One region of the Bacillus cereus group sp. MYBK79-1 genome, then DNA from elsewhere that is predicted to be linked to it. Evidence: predicted binding sites of a transcription regulator. Region 1 holds the regulator's gene; each other region holds the start of a gene.

Region 1 (4,722 bases):
TGGGATTGGAGATAAATAGTATAACGCATTCAAGGGGGACAACATATTATGACTCGTGTGGCAATTAATGGATTTGGACGTATTGGGAGAATGGTATTTCGTCAGGCAATAAAAGAAAGCGCATTCGAAATTGTAGCAATCAATGCAAGCTATCCATCTGAAACGTTAGCACATTTAATTAAATATGATACAGTTCACGGCAAGTTTGACGGAACAGTAGAAGCATTTGAAGATCACTTATTAGTTGATGGGAAAATGATTCGCCTTTTAAACAACCGCGATCCAAAGGAATTGCCTTGGACAGATCTAGGTGTTGAAGTTGTAATTGAAGCAACTGGTAAATTTAATTCAAAAGAAAAAGCAATTCTTCATGTTGAAGCTGGAGCGAAAAAAGTTATTTTAACAGCGCCTGGTAAAAATGAAGATGTAACAATTGTAGTTGGTGTGAACGAAGGCGAGTTAGATATTACAAAACATACTGTTATTTCAAATGCATCTTGCACAACAAACTGTTTAGCGCCTGTTGTTAAGGTGTTAGATGAGCAGTTTGGAATTGAAAACGGTTTAATGACGACTGTTCATGCTTATACAAATGACCAAAAAAATATTGATAACCCACATAAAGATTTAAGAAGAGCGCGTGCTTGCGGACAATCAATCATTCCGACAACGACAGGTGCTGCGAAAGCGCTAGCAAAAGTTCTTCCGCACTTAAACGGAAAACTTCATGGTATGGCACTTCGTGTACCAACGCCAAACGTGTCTCTTGTTGACTTAGTAGTAGATGTAAAACGTGATGTGACAGTTGAAGCTATTAATGAAGCATTCAAAACGGTTGCAAACGGTTCATTAAAAGGTATTGTAGAATTCAGCGAAGAGCCTTTAGTATCTATTGATTTTAATACAAATACACACTCAGCTATTATTGATGGTTTATCTACAATGGTAATGGGTGATCGTAAAGTGAAAGTACTTGCTTGGTATGATAATGAGTGGGGCTACTCTCGTCGTGTTGTAGATCTTGTAACGTTAGTTGTTGACGAATTAGCGAAGCAAAAAAAAGTGCAACATATTTAAGTAAATAACGGAGAGGGCAAGTAAATATTTGCCCTCTTTTTTTTATTTTTTTCTGAAAAGGAAAAAAATTATAGGAGTATATTTTTGGAAGTGGACATACCACGAAACGTTGTGATTACTGTATTTGTGAATCATTTATTTTTTTTAGGGAAAAGTAAAGAGGAAAATATGACAGAAAATCGAAAAAACTGTTGTTGCAAAATGAAAATAAACAAAGTATACTAACACTCGTAAACTTAAGAGCTGAGGTACGTAGTCACTACTTAAAGGGTTAGGACCTCTCTGGACTAACTTTCCCCCGTGGTAGTGGAGCAAGCCAAATTGCAAATTAGTTTTCAATTCGAACAGTTAGAATAAATTTACAAGGGGGAACTGTAGAATGGATACTATGGATACGATGGGTCGTCACGTGATCGCTGAACTTTGGGATTGCGATTTCGACAAGCTTAATGACATGCCGTATATTGAACAATTATTTGTGGATGCAGCACTGAGAGCTGGTGCTGAAGTGCGTGAGGTTGCTTTCCATAAATTTGCACCACAAGGTGTAAGTGGAGTAGTAATTATCTCGGAATCACATTTAACAATTCATAGCTTTCCGGAGCACGGTTACGCAAGTATCGATGTTTATACTTGTGGGGATCGTATTGATCCAAATGTTGCTGCAGAATATATTGCAGAAGGTTTAAACGCGAAAACGCGTGAGAGCATCGAGCTTCCTCGAGGCACTGGTAGCTTCGAAATTAAGCAGAGAGAAACAAAAGCTCTTTAAAAAAGAACATAATTGATTTAAAATGTAAAGAGGTGTATAATGCACCTCTTTTTTAGTTTATAAAAAAGGAAAAATATAACGTACTCGTTAGGTAAATAAATTGAGCTCTTACGAATAAGTTAGCACCTCATCTACCATCTTATTTTTGAAAACGAGATGATAAAATAATGTGCTTAAACTTAAAGTGGTAAGAGAGTTAGAATGAGTTATATAATATTGTATATATATTGTCAGATGAAGTAAGTAGAGAAAAAATAAAGAGTATAGTGTAAAGGAGTGAATATATTGCGTTGTCCATCCTGTTCTCATAATGGTACAAGAGTGTTAGATTCGCGTCCGGTAGACGAGGGACGCTCTATTCGAAGAAGGAGAGAGTGTGAAAGTTGTTTAAGTCGCTTTACGACATTTGAAAGAGTAGAGGAGTCACCTCTTATCGTTGTAAAAAAAGAAGGCACACGAGAAGAGTTTAATAAAGAAAAGATTTTGCGCGGCTTAATTAAAGCGTGCGAAAAAAGACCAGTATCTTTAAGACAATTAGAAGAAGTAACTCAAAGTGTGGAACGTGAACTTCGTAATTTAGGTATATCAGAAGTGAAAAGTGATATGATTGGTGAAATTGTTATGGAAGAACTGCGTGATATTGATGATGTTGCTTACGTGCGTTTTGCTTCTGTATATCGCCAATTTAAAGATTTAAATGTATTTATTGAAGAATTAAAAGATATACTGCAAAAAGAAAGAGAGTAGAAGTTGTATTTTATTCTCTTTACATACAGTAAGTAATAAGATAAGAGAGCTAGAAGCGAAAGCTAATAGCTCTTTTTCGCTAAGAAATTATATAATGAAGATAGAACGAATGAAGTAGAGGATAGATTGGATGAGAGAAAGGAAAAGCAAGAATGGAAAAACAGTCATGGATGGAGCTATTGCCAATTGATCGTTATAAAGTAAGTGCGAAAGGGTTACTGCATAATTATGACCGAAAAGTGTTAACGATGTTGTATCAGCCGTTAATAGGTAGTAGAGCTTTTAGCTTGTACATGACGCTATGGGGAGAGTTAGAGCAAGATCGTGTGTTTGGAAAAGAGAATACACATCATTCCCTTATGGTGACCATGCAAATGCAGCTTCCCGAAATATATGAAGAACGAGTAAAGTTAGAGGCAATTGGGCTTTTGAAGGTATATATTAAGAAAGAAAAAGATGTTCGAATGTTTATATACGAATTGCAACCACCTTTATCTCCGAAGCAGTTTTTTGATGATATTGTGTTAAGCATCTTTTTATACAATCGATTGAGTCGGACAAAATATAATCAAGTAAAGCAATATTTCTTAGAAGAAGAATTTGATTTTGATTCTTATGAAAATGTTACGCGTTCTTTCAATGATGTGTTTGGTTCGTTTAATCCAGGACAGCTTGAGCATGCGCAAGAAGATCTTCGTATTCCAAAAACGACAGCTATGCCAAGTAACGAGAAGGGAGACGCTCCGAAAGTTTGGAATGATTTCTTTGATTTCTCCTTATTTGTAGATGGCTTGTCCGCTCTTGTTCCTAAAAAGGCGATTACAGATCAAGTGCGAGAATGTGTCATTACACTTGCTTACGTGTACGATGTAGATGTGTTATCGATGCAAAATATCGTTCTTGGTACGGTGACAGAGATGCAGACAATTGATATCGAAAGGCTTAGAAAAGGAGCACGTGATTGGTATCAGTTTGAAAACGGTCAAGCGTTACCTGTATTAAGTGAAAGAGTACAGCCTCACGCTGCACGTATGATGAAAGGGAAAGAGCCTTCTACGCAAGAAGAGATGTTAATAAAACAGTTAGAGGAAATCTCACCAAAACAACTATTGAAAGAAATCTCTGGTGGTGCAGAGGCGACAAAGGCTGACTTGCAAATCGTTGAAGATGTAATGATTAATCAAAAATTAACACCAGGTGTTGTGAATGTACTTATTTATTACGTTATGCTACGCTCAGATATGAAACTTGCGAAAACGTATGTGGAGAAAATTGCTGGGCATTGGGCACGTAAAAAGGTCGGTACAGTAGCTGAAGCAATGGCGTTAGCGAAAGAAGAAAATCGTCAATATCAAGAATGGGCTGAGACGAAGAAAAAAGGCCGTACGTCGAAGAAAACGGTACGACAAGAAATGGTACCAGGTTGGCTGAAAGAAGAGCCGAAAGAACAAGAGAAAGAAACAGTGAAGAAAGATGTAAGTAAGAAAAAAGATGCAAGTACGTTAGATGATGAACGAAAACGACTAGAAGAAGTGTTAAAAAAATATAAGCGTGATTAATAGAAGAGAATGAACGCTCTTTGAGGTGAGAAAATGGAGCATATTCAAAATTCATTTGCAAAGTTAATGGAAAATAAAAATTTTAAAAATAGATATGAAGTATTAAAGGCGGAAGTAATGGCACATCCGCGTGTGAAAGAATTTATAGACGAACATCAAGGTGAAGTAACAACTTCTATGATTGAGCGCAGCCTTGTGAAGCTATACGAATATATTGGACAAAGTGTAGGTTGTGCGGATTGTCCGGATCTAGGTTCGTGTAAAAACATGCTGCAAGGATATGAGCCAAAGCTCGTTATCCAAGGGAAGATGATTGATATTCAATACGATCGTTGCGTTAGAAAAGTAGCATATGACGAGAGAAAGAAATATGAAAAACTCGTTCAAAGTGTATATATGCCAACGGACATTTTACAGGCAACGATGGAAAACTTAGATCCTTCAGATTTAGATGCGCGTATTGATGCAATTGGTGCGGCTAATGAATTTTTAAGTACATATGAACCTGGTAAAAAAGTACAAGGTTTATATTTGTACGGTAAATTTGGTGTAGGGAAAACGTATTTG
Region 2 (4,722 bases), on a different contig from region 1:
GTACATAATAGAGTTCGTAAGTGATGAATGGAGAGTGGAAAGAATGAAGATTTCTTTTATTCGTCATGGTCGCTTAGATCGTACTATAGAACCAATGACGGTTACATCCTTTCAGGAATGGATGAAAGGATATGACTTACATACTATAACAGAAAAAGCACCTATACCAATGGAAACAATGGAAGCGATTGAAGCAGCAAAATTGATTGTAACGAGTGATCAAAGGTGTGCTATACAGTCAGCAGCTGAATTAATGGATTCTTTATCTTTTATGCAAAATTCCCTTTTTAGGGAAGCTGAAGTTCCGACGAGTTTTTATGCTCCAAAATGGTTGAAGTGTAAACCTAACATATGGATGTTTATCGGACGAACAGTGTGGATACTTGGTTACCATAAAAATGTTGAGTCTTATAAGGAAGTAAGGGAGAGGGCAAAGCAAGCCGCTTACTTATTACACCGTTACGCTCTCGTACATGGAAGTATTGCTCTTGTAGGACATAATTATGTGAATGTAATGATTGGTGCGGAACTGAGAGCGATGGGATGGTCTGGTACGCCTATTTTGCACAGAGAGCCATGGGGATGTACAACATATACGTTCCACGAAGCGATGAATGGAAATGTATTGAATACGAATTTAACATAAAAGCACACGATTTATATAAATCGTGTGCTTTCTTTTTAAGATATAGAAATTTTGATGTTTAATGGTTTTACGAGATGTGCATAAGGTTCGCCTACGAGCATAACGATTTGATCTTTTTTATAACCTAGTTTTTCGTATAGTGAATAGGCACGTTTGTTTTCTAAATTAACAAGTAATGCGATTTTTTCATGCTCCTTTTCAGTTGCATGGATTTCAGCAGCTTCAATTAATTTAGAACCGATTCCTTTTCCGCCATATGCACTTGAAACTGATAATGTATCAATGTAATATTCATCAAGCTCAGCTTCTTTTTCTAACGTAATCGATTCATCTTTATGTAATTCTCTTAAGTGATGTACAATTGGTGCATCAAGCGTTGTTGCTTCACTACCGTGATAAGCGACAATAACTCCAACTGCAACTCCGTCTTGCTCATATACAAAACAGTTTTCATAGCTCAGTCGATTTCTCTCTTTTGAGAACCATGTTTCAAGTCCTAGTAATACTTCTGTCTCAACTGTGCTACCTGTGATTTTTTCAGCAATTTCGTGCAGAGCGTTATACAATAAAGGCGCAATTGCCATCGCATCTGTCTTTTTTGCTTTCCGAATCATAGTATCCCTCCTAGTTCTATTTATATATTGTAGCATAGTGGTATGGAACTTTGCATAATTGAATGTCGAAATGTTTGATATAGAGAAGTAGCTATGTTAGTATATGATATTTAGTGGACATATAGTAAAGTGATATCGTTTGCGAATAATGAAAATGAAATGAAGGTATAGCACCTGGATAATTTTACAGTTGTTGACCTATAGAATATACGATAAAATAAAATATTGCATAGAGGTGAAATACATGGATGAACAATTAGCAAATACAATTTTAGACCAGCTTAAAAATGGTGAAATAAAGGAGTATGTTGCAACGAAAGATGTATTTTATACGTTTAGGAAAGTTGTAGTAGGGCGTGAAGATTTTAAACATATTATTGGGAACGCGCAGCGCGGCGGACAGGTAATTTATACATATTCAGAAACGCCACGTTCGTAACTAGAAGAATATAGGGGAGGAGAATTATGGGCGATTTTAAGCAAGGCATATTACCGCATTGGGATTATATGTGGAAAGATAGAGCTGGCAATAGGTTTATGGGGATGGTCATGTATCCAGAGAAACGAAAGTGTTCGGCAAAAATGCTTCAGAAAATAAAAAGAGCATATGAAGAGGCTGTAGAAATTAAAGTAACTGTACAGGTTCAACATACATATCAGTACGTAGAAGGAATGATTGTGTACTTTGATGAAGAAGCTCCTGTATGTACAATGATTGATAAAGATGAAAATCCACATCATATATTTGTAAAAGATATTTTGCGTATTGAGCACTCTGCATAATCTATTCATAAATAAGTTAAATTTCCATAATAATAATCTTTTTCTATAATAGTTATCTTTTAGTATGTAACGCGAACTGAAAGTATATGTATAATATTTAATAAAGTAAATTGATAAATGTAATCGTTTTTTAGAACAGATTATCGTTTCATGTCTGTTCTTTTTTGCGTGATGCTGGAGAAATATATTCCTCCAGCATTTGCCGTTTTATGACAAAATATATTGTTAACTTTTTTTAAAATAAGGTTAAATTCGTTGACAACTTTTTTGAAAAGCACTTTATTGACATGAGTTTTAGAATGTTGTTTCATAGTCATTGTATTGAAAAAAAACGACGGTCTTGTCGAAAAGTAAAAGTTAAAAAAAGAAAGAATTTATACATATATCTTGTGTCTTATTTTGAAACGTAATACAATATATAGAGAAATCAAGAAACAACATACAGAGAGTATAGATTGAAAAGGGAGGGTCGGAAATGTTAGTTGCATATGATTCTATGACAGGAAACGTGAAGCGTTTCATTCACAAATTAAATATGCCGGCCGTTCAAATCAATGAAGATCTAGTAATAGATGAAGAATTTATTCTTATTACGTATACAACAGGTTTTGGCAATGTACCAGAACGTGTTTTAGACTTTTTAGAGCGCAATAATGAAAAATTAAAAGGCGTATCTGCAAGCGGCAATCGTAACTGGGGAGACATGTTCGGTGCAAGTGCTGACAAAATTTCTGCTAAATATGAAGTGCCTATTGTATCAAAATTTGAGTTATCAGGAACAAATAACGATGTAGAATATTTTAAGGAAAGGGTGCGGGAGATTGCGACACATTGAACTGAATAATGAAATCACGCAAATGCAGGACGGTTTTTATCAGCTTCATAAAGATAAAGAGGCATTAGAAGTCTTTATGGAAGAAGCTAGAGAGAATACCGTTCCTTTTAATAGCGTGGCAGAGCGAATGGAGTATATGAAAGAACATGATTACTATTACAACGTTCTGGACGAGTATAACTTGGAGGAAGTAGAAGAGGTATATAACATCGCTTATGGTGAAAACTTCGAGTTCCAATCTTATATGGCAGCATCTAAGTTCTACAAAGATTATGCGTTAAAAACAAATGATCAAAAACAATACTTAGAAAGCTATGAAGATCGTGTAGCAATTGTGTCATTATACTTAGGACGCGGTGATGTTGCGAAGGCAAAACAATTCGCAAGCATGATTGTAAAACAAAACTACCAACCAGCGACACCAACCTTTTTAAATGCGGGAAGAAGCAGAAGAGGAGAAATGGTGTCTTGTTTCTTGTTAGAGATGGACGATAGCTTAAATTCAATCGGCTTTAACATTAATACTGCAATGCAATTATCGAAAATCGGCGGTGGAGTAGCCTTAAACTTATCTAAGCTACGCGCACGTGGTGAGCAAATTAAAGGTATCGATAATGCTGCAAGTGGTGTAGTACCTGTTATGAAATTACTTGAAGATTCGTTTTCATATGCGAATCAGCTTGGCCAACGAAAAGGTGCCGGTGCAGTATACTTAAACATTTTCCATTGGGATATTATTGAATTCTTGGATTAATTGGTAGTCCCTCTATACAGTAATGTGTATGAGAAAACCTTGTGAACCTAACCAATAGGGTGTCGCATTAGCGGCTAACGGTATCAGTTGAATAAGGGGTAAAAGAAAAAGAACCCGCGAAGAAGCTGACTAAGAGAGCCTACGGTCCATGTATGTGGATAGCAGGTAATACCGTGCCAAGCTTGAAAGAAATGCTATTTGGGTGAAGTGGAATCTTATATTCACCGGAGGCGAGATTCCATGAATTGTGGAATTTATTTGATAATTAATAAGGAAAATAGGAAGTTTTATATTGGCAGTTCTAATAATTTTAAAGTACGATTTAAAACTCATAGAAATCAATTAAATGCTAATCGGCATCATAGTAAACATTTACAAGCAGCCTGGAATTTATATGGTGAGAATAAATTTGAGTTTAAAGGGATAATCGATTTATCTGAGGATAAGCTTATTCTTCATAAGATTGAGCAAATTTTATTAAGTCAGTATTATGGAAAACCGTATTGCTATAATGGACATCCTATCGCTAGAGGTGGGGCGTTGAGTGGAGAAAAGAACCATATGTATGGGAAAACGCACTCAAAGGAAGTAAAAAAATTCCTTTCTGAAATTAATACTGGCCCTAATAATTATTGGTATGATAAACCTCAACATATGGAGAATATGAGATCTAAGATTACTAAACGATTTCATGGTAGAAAGCATACCGATGAAACAAAAGAAAAAATGTCTAAATCTCGTAAAGGTAAAAAACATACAAAAGAAACATGTATGAAGATAAGTAAAGCTCAAAAACACCAATATAACTCTGGAAGAGAAAAGCAAAAAAAGCCGATTGTTATAAATGACATTTACTATGAGTCTTTAGCGGAGGCAGGACGAGCATTTAATGTGCCTGCTAATACGATAAAATATAGAGTGCTATCAAATAACTTCCCTAATTATCAATACTTTCAAGAAGGTGTAGAGACTATCGAACGCACGTCATTAGACGAAAGCTAGTAGAGTAGGCTGGAAATAGGTACCAGTCGAAGTGCAAGGCAACCAGTTACAGGTTGATGATATAGTCCAACCTTCATAGAAATATGAA
Region 3 (4,722 bases), on a different contig from region 1:
GTTTTAACGCCAGTTTGTTATGCATAGCTGCTCCGTCTAGCTCAATATACGTAATATGTCCCCCGTTACATAGAGCATGGAAAGGTCCTTCTAAACGAATTTTATTTATCGCTTGAATGCTATAGTAAACTGGGATATGGAATGAATTCGTATAATAATTATGGTTCGTTATACCGGTAATCACACCAAATTCTTCCCTATCTTTTTTCACAAACTTCCCTGATAACCCTTCTGCAGGAGTTGCAATGACTGAGAAATTCAGTTCATGTTCTTCCGTTGCTTTATCCATTCTATCTCTCATAAAGGAAATGATTTCATACCCCAGTTTCCATGATTCTTCATCTTCTCCATGATGCTTTCCTGTTAAAGCTACTAAGCACTCCGCAAGACCGATAAAACCAAGACTTAACGTCCCTTGCTTTAAAATGGATGCTACAGAATCTTCAGGCTGTAACTTCTCTCCACCGCGCCATACACCTTGTGAATATAAAAATCGAAAATCTCTTGCTCGCTTCGTACATTGATACTCAAATCTCTCTAATAATTGCTTAATCCCTAAATCTAAGTAATAATTTAACGCTTCAAAAAATGCTTCCTTTGAACCACTAATTAACGCTAATTTCACTAAGTTGATAGACGTAAATGATAAATTGCCTCTCCCAATCGCTGTTTCTTCTCCATGTATGTTAGACATGACACGGGTACGACATCCCATATAACATACTTCACTTTCCGGTCGTCCGTCATAATGCACTGCATTAAATGGCGCATCTAAAAATGAAAAGTTAGGGAATAATCGTTCAGCCGTTGTCTCTAACGCTAATTCAAATAAATCATAGTTCGGATCACATTCTTCAAAGTTCACACCTTTTTTCATTTTAAAAATTTGAATCGGAAAAATTGGTGTTTCTCCTTTACCAAGACCAGCTTGTGTCGCTTTTAAAAGTTGTCTAACTAATAACCGTCCCTCTTTTGATGTGTCTGTTCCATAATTAATAGAAATAAACGGTACTTGTCCCCCGCCCCTACTGTGCATACTATTTGAATTATGAACGAAAGCTTCACACGCCTGATACGTATCATTTTCTGTTTCTTTCCATGCAAATTCTTCTATTTGTTCTTTCGTAAGCGGATATGACTGTAATCGTTTCTTATGTCTCGCTACTGTTTTTCTCACATATGGAGCTAAATCAATATCAAAGAGTGCAAATGATTGACCACCGTGCTGCATATTTTGATTCGCCTGAAAAATAATAGACGAAAGAGCCAATGCACTTTTAATATCCTGCGGTTGTCTCATATGCCCATGTCCGGTATGAAAACCGTTCGCAAGCATTTGCGCTAACGGAATTTGCGAACAAGTCGTCGTTCCTGTCGCATAAAAATCTAAGTCATGTGGATATAATATATTTTGATCTATCGCTTTTTTCACTTGATCTGACAATAAATTTTCAACTGCATAATATTTCGCACCCTCTGATGCGAACGTTCCCATTACTCCCATCGGAGAGCGGCCATCTACATTTGCATTTTCTTGCATTAAATCTTGTTCACTACCGTGGACAATCGTCTCAAACACTCTCATTAATTCTTCTCCACGTACATTTCGTTGTAACATTTATAACCCTCCACCAATATGTTGTTGTCTTGTGATTAAAATGTTACTACATATAGTCTTGGTGTTTCTGTGAGAAATGTAACATTCCTGTGAAATTTTTTTCACGAAATAATGAATTTTTCATTTACAAAAAAGAAATGTGCTCTTTACAAATGTATGGTACAATATACGGGAAAAACTCTTTTTACCCTTTATCAACACATTTGAATAAAGGAGACTGAACTTATGGTTACTACATATCTTTTATTTATCGTTGCCTACTTACTTGGCTCGATTCCATTCGCACTAGTCGTTGGAAAAATCGGCTACGGAATCGATATTCGTGAGCACGGAAGCGGTAATCTAGGCGGAACAAACACATTCCGCACACTAGGGAAAAAAGCAGGTTTTATCGTTACAATTGCTGACATTTTAAAAGGTACATTAGCAACAAGTCTACCGATTATTTTCGGATTAGATGTACACCCACTATGGTTCGGATTAGCAGCTGTTCTTGGACATGTATATCCGATTTTCGCAAAATTCCGTGGTGGTAAAGCTGTTGCAACTTCTGCTGGCGTGCTATTATGCTACTCTCCAGTTGTTTTTGCAATATTAGCTGTTGTCTTTTTCAGCCTTTTATTTACAACAAGATACGTATCACTTTCTTCTATGGTAACAGCCGTCGTTGCTGTTATTGCATCCATTGTTAGCGGGGATAAAATCTTCATTATTGCGATGTGTTTATTAGCAGGTATGGTTATTTATAAACACCGTGCAAATATCGGACGAATTATAAATAAAACTGAACCGAAAGCAAACTTTTCAAAAAAGCAAAAATAAGATCGTAACCCACATAACGCAAAAAGAAAACGTGAAGCATATTAATAGCGTCTTTTTGCGTTATTTTTTATACTAAAGAAAAAGCAACATAATTTGGAGGAACTATACATGAATCTTTCCGTAACAAAAGAAGCAGCACAATGGTATAAAAACGAATTAAACTTACAATTGGGTGAAACACTACGCCTTTTCGTACAATACGGCGGTTGCAGTACTGTGCAAAAAGGACTTTCTTTAGGTATTCGTAAAGATGATCCTGCACATCCTGCTGTTCAAACTCAAGAAGAAGGTATTAACTTCTTTATTGAAGGCGATGATGAGTGGTTCTTCGATGGACATAATTTATCTGTTACATTTAACGACGGTGATGATTTCCCGCAATTTAATTATGAAAAATAAAAAAACGTGGCTTCTGCCACGCTTTTTTATTTTTTCTTAATTTCCTCATATTTCGCATACCACTCTGGATATAACTTTTTAAATGATACAGGGCGAAATCCTTCTTTTTTCGCACAAATATTCGTCGTACTTGCAGTAATACAAAGTTCTCCATCACCATTATAAATTTCATATCCATATACAACGCGAAGTGGACTCACTGTATCAACCCATGTTTTTACAATCGCTTTTTCTCCGTAACGCATCGCTTTACGATATGAAATTTGCAAATCTAACACAGGAGAAATAATTCCCTCTTTCTCCATTTCAACATATGAAAACCCTAAATCTTGTATAAGTTTCGTACGGCCTAGTTCCAGCCACACTAAATAGTTTGAATGGTAAACAACACCCATTTGATCTGTTTCCGCATAACGGATTTCAACTTCATGTTCTGCTACAAACATATGTACTCGCCTTCTTTCACTTCTGCTACCTTGCATACATTTAATCATAATACAGCGGAATCAAAAATAAAATAAAAACAGTGAATCTTTTACTGAAAGGAGCAAGCATATGATTCAAATTGTAACTGTTCGTAGCGGTGATAGCGTATATAGCTTGGCATCAAAATACGGATCAACACCTGACGAAATAGTAAAGGACAATGGACTAAATCCAGCGGAAACACTCGTTGTTGGTCAGGCACTAATCGTGAATACGAAAGGAAATAATTATTATGTACAGCCTGGCGATAGCCTCTATCGAATTTCTCAAACATATAACGTTCCTCTCGCTAGCTTAGCTAAAGTGAATAACTTATCTTTAAAATCCATTCTCCATGTCGGACAGCAATTATATATACCGAAAGGGACAAAACGAGCGGTAGAATCCATCGCTTATTTACAACCTTCAACTATACCTATTAAAGAAAGTTTAGTTAATGCTACGCGTGCTATTAATCCATTTTTAACATACTTAGCTTATTTCAGTTTCGAGGCAAAAAGAGATGGTACGCTAAAAGAACCAACTGAAACAGCTAAAATCGCTAATATTGCAACACAAGGCAAAACCATCCCTATGCTCGTTATTACAAATATTGAAAATGGAAATTTTAGTGCCGATCTGACATCAGTTATTTTACGCGATACAACAATTCAAAACAAATTTATTACAAACATTTTGCAAACAGCTGAAAAATACGGCATGCGGGACATTCATTTCGATTTCGAGAGTGTAGCTCCTGAAGACCGAGAGGCGTATAATCGCTTTTTACGTAATGTGAAAACACGCCTACCTAACGGATACACATTGAGTACAACGCTTGTACCGAAAACAAGTTCAAATCAAAAGGGAAAATTTTTCGAAGCTCACGATTATAAAGCACAAGGACAAATTGTTGATTTCGTCGTCATTATGACATACGACTGGGGTTGGCAAGGCGGACCTCCGATGGCTATTTCTCCTATCGGTCCTGTCAAAGAAGTACTTCAATACGCAAAGTCTCAAATGCCTCCCAAAAAGATTATGATGGGGCAAAATTTATATGGATTTGATTGGAAACTACCGTTCAAACAAGGCAATCCGCCTGCAAAAGCAATTAGCTCTGTCGCAGCTGTTGCACTAGCTCGTAAATATAATGTTCCTATCCGCTATGATTTCACAGCTCAAGCTCCTCATTTTAATTATTTCGATGAAAACGGCGTACAACACGAAGTTTGGTTTGAAGATGCGAGGTCTATTCAAAGTAAATTCAATTTAATGAAAGAACAAGGCATTGGCGGTATTAGTTATTGGAAGATTGGCTTGCCATTTCCACAAAATTGGCGTTTACTCGTTGAAAATTTTACGATTACAAAAAAGGCCTGACTTTTGTCGGCCTTTTTTATATGTTTTATTAAGAC

What was found. Region 1 encodes NrdR, which represses ribonucleotide reductase genes. Its sites were predicted from a motif close to AACACNATATATNGTGTT; they were not measured.
Positions count from the first base shown of each region.
Region 2: the regulator NrdR is predicted to act here: its motif matches at 2,452-2,469, upstream of nrdI (class Ib ribonucleoside-diphosphate reductase assembly flavoprotein NrdI).
Region 3: the regulator NrdR is predicted to act here: its motif matches at 1,661-1,678, upstream of ACTFOB_RS09745 (anaerobic ribonucleoside triphosphate reductase).

Region 1 is NZ_JBQAEO010000002.1:201,513-206,234, reverse strand. Features, by position in the region: gene ACTFOB_RS05755 (glyceraldehyde-3-phosphate dehydrogenase) at 49-1,077, shown strand; gene speD (adenosylmethionine decarboxylase) at 1,466-1,849, shown strand; gene nrdR (transcriptional regulator NrdR) at 2,135-2,596, shown strand; gene ACTFOB_RS05740 (replication initiation and membrane attachment family protein) at 2,749-4,155, shown strand; gene dnaI (primosomal protein DnaI) at 4,189-4,722, shown strand, end outside.
Region 2 is NZ_JBQAEO010000014.1:27,447-32,168, reverse strand. Features, by position in the region: gene ACTFOB_RS19965 (histidine phosphatase family protein) at 44-646, shown strand; gene ACTFOB_RS19960 (GNAT family N-acetyltransferase) at 682-1,260, opposite strand; gene ACTFOB_RS19955 (hypothetical protein) at 1,505-1,699, shown strand; gene ACTFOB_RS19950 (hypothetical protein) at 1,726-2,043, shown strand; gene nrdI (class Ib ribonucleoside-diphosphate reductase assembly flavoprotein NrdI) at 2,519-2,878, shown strand; partial or broken gene ACTFOB_RS19940 (ribonucleotide reductase N-terminal alpha domain-containing protein) at 2,865-3,629, shown strand; gene ACTFOB_RS19935 (group I intron GIY-YIG endonuclease) at 3,873-4,634, shown strand.
Region 3 is NZ_JBQAEO010000004.1:206,757-211,478, forward strand. Features, by position in the region: gene ACTFOB_RS09745 (anaerobic ribonucleoside triphosphate reductase) at 1-1,618, opposite strand, end outside; gene plsY (glycerol-3-phosphate 1-O-acyltransferase PlsY) at 1,844-2,440, shown strand; gene ACTFOB_RS09755 (HesB/YadR/YfhF family protein) at 2,549-2,839, shown strand; gene ACTFOB_RS09760 (acyl-CoA thioesterase) at 2,866-3,285, opposite strand; gene ACTFOB_RS09765 (glycosyl hydrolase family 18 protein) at 3,395-4,687, shown strand; gene tlp (small acid-soluble spore protein Tlp) at 4,716-4,722, opposite strand, start outside.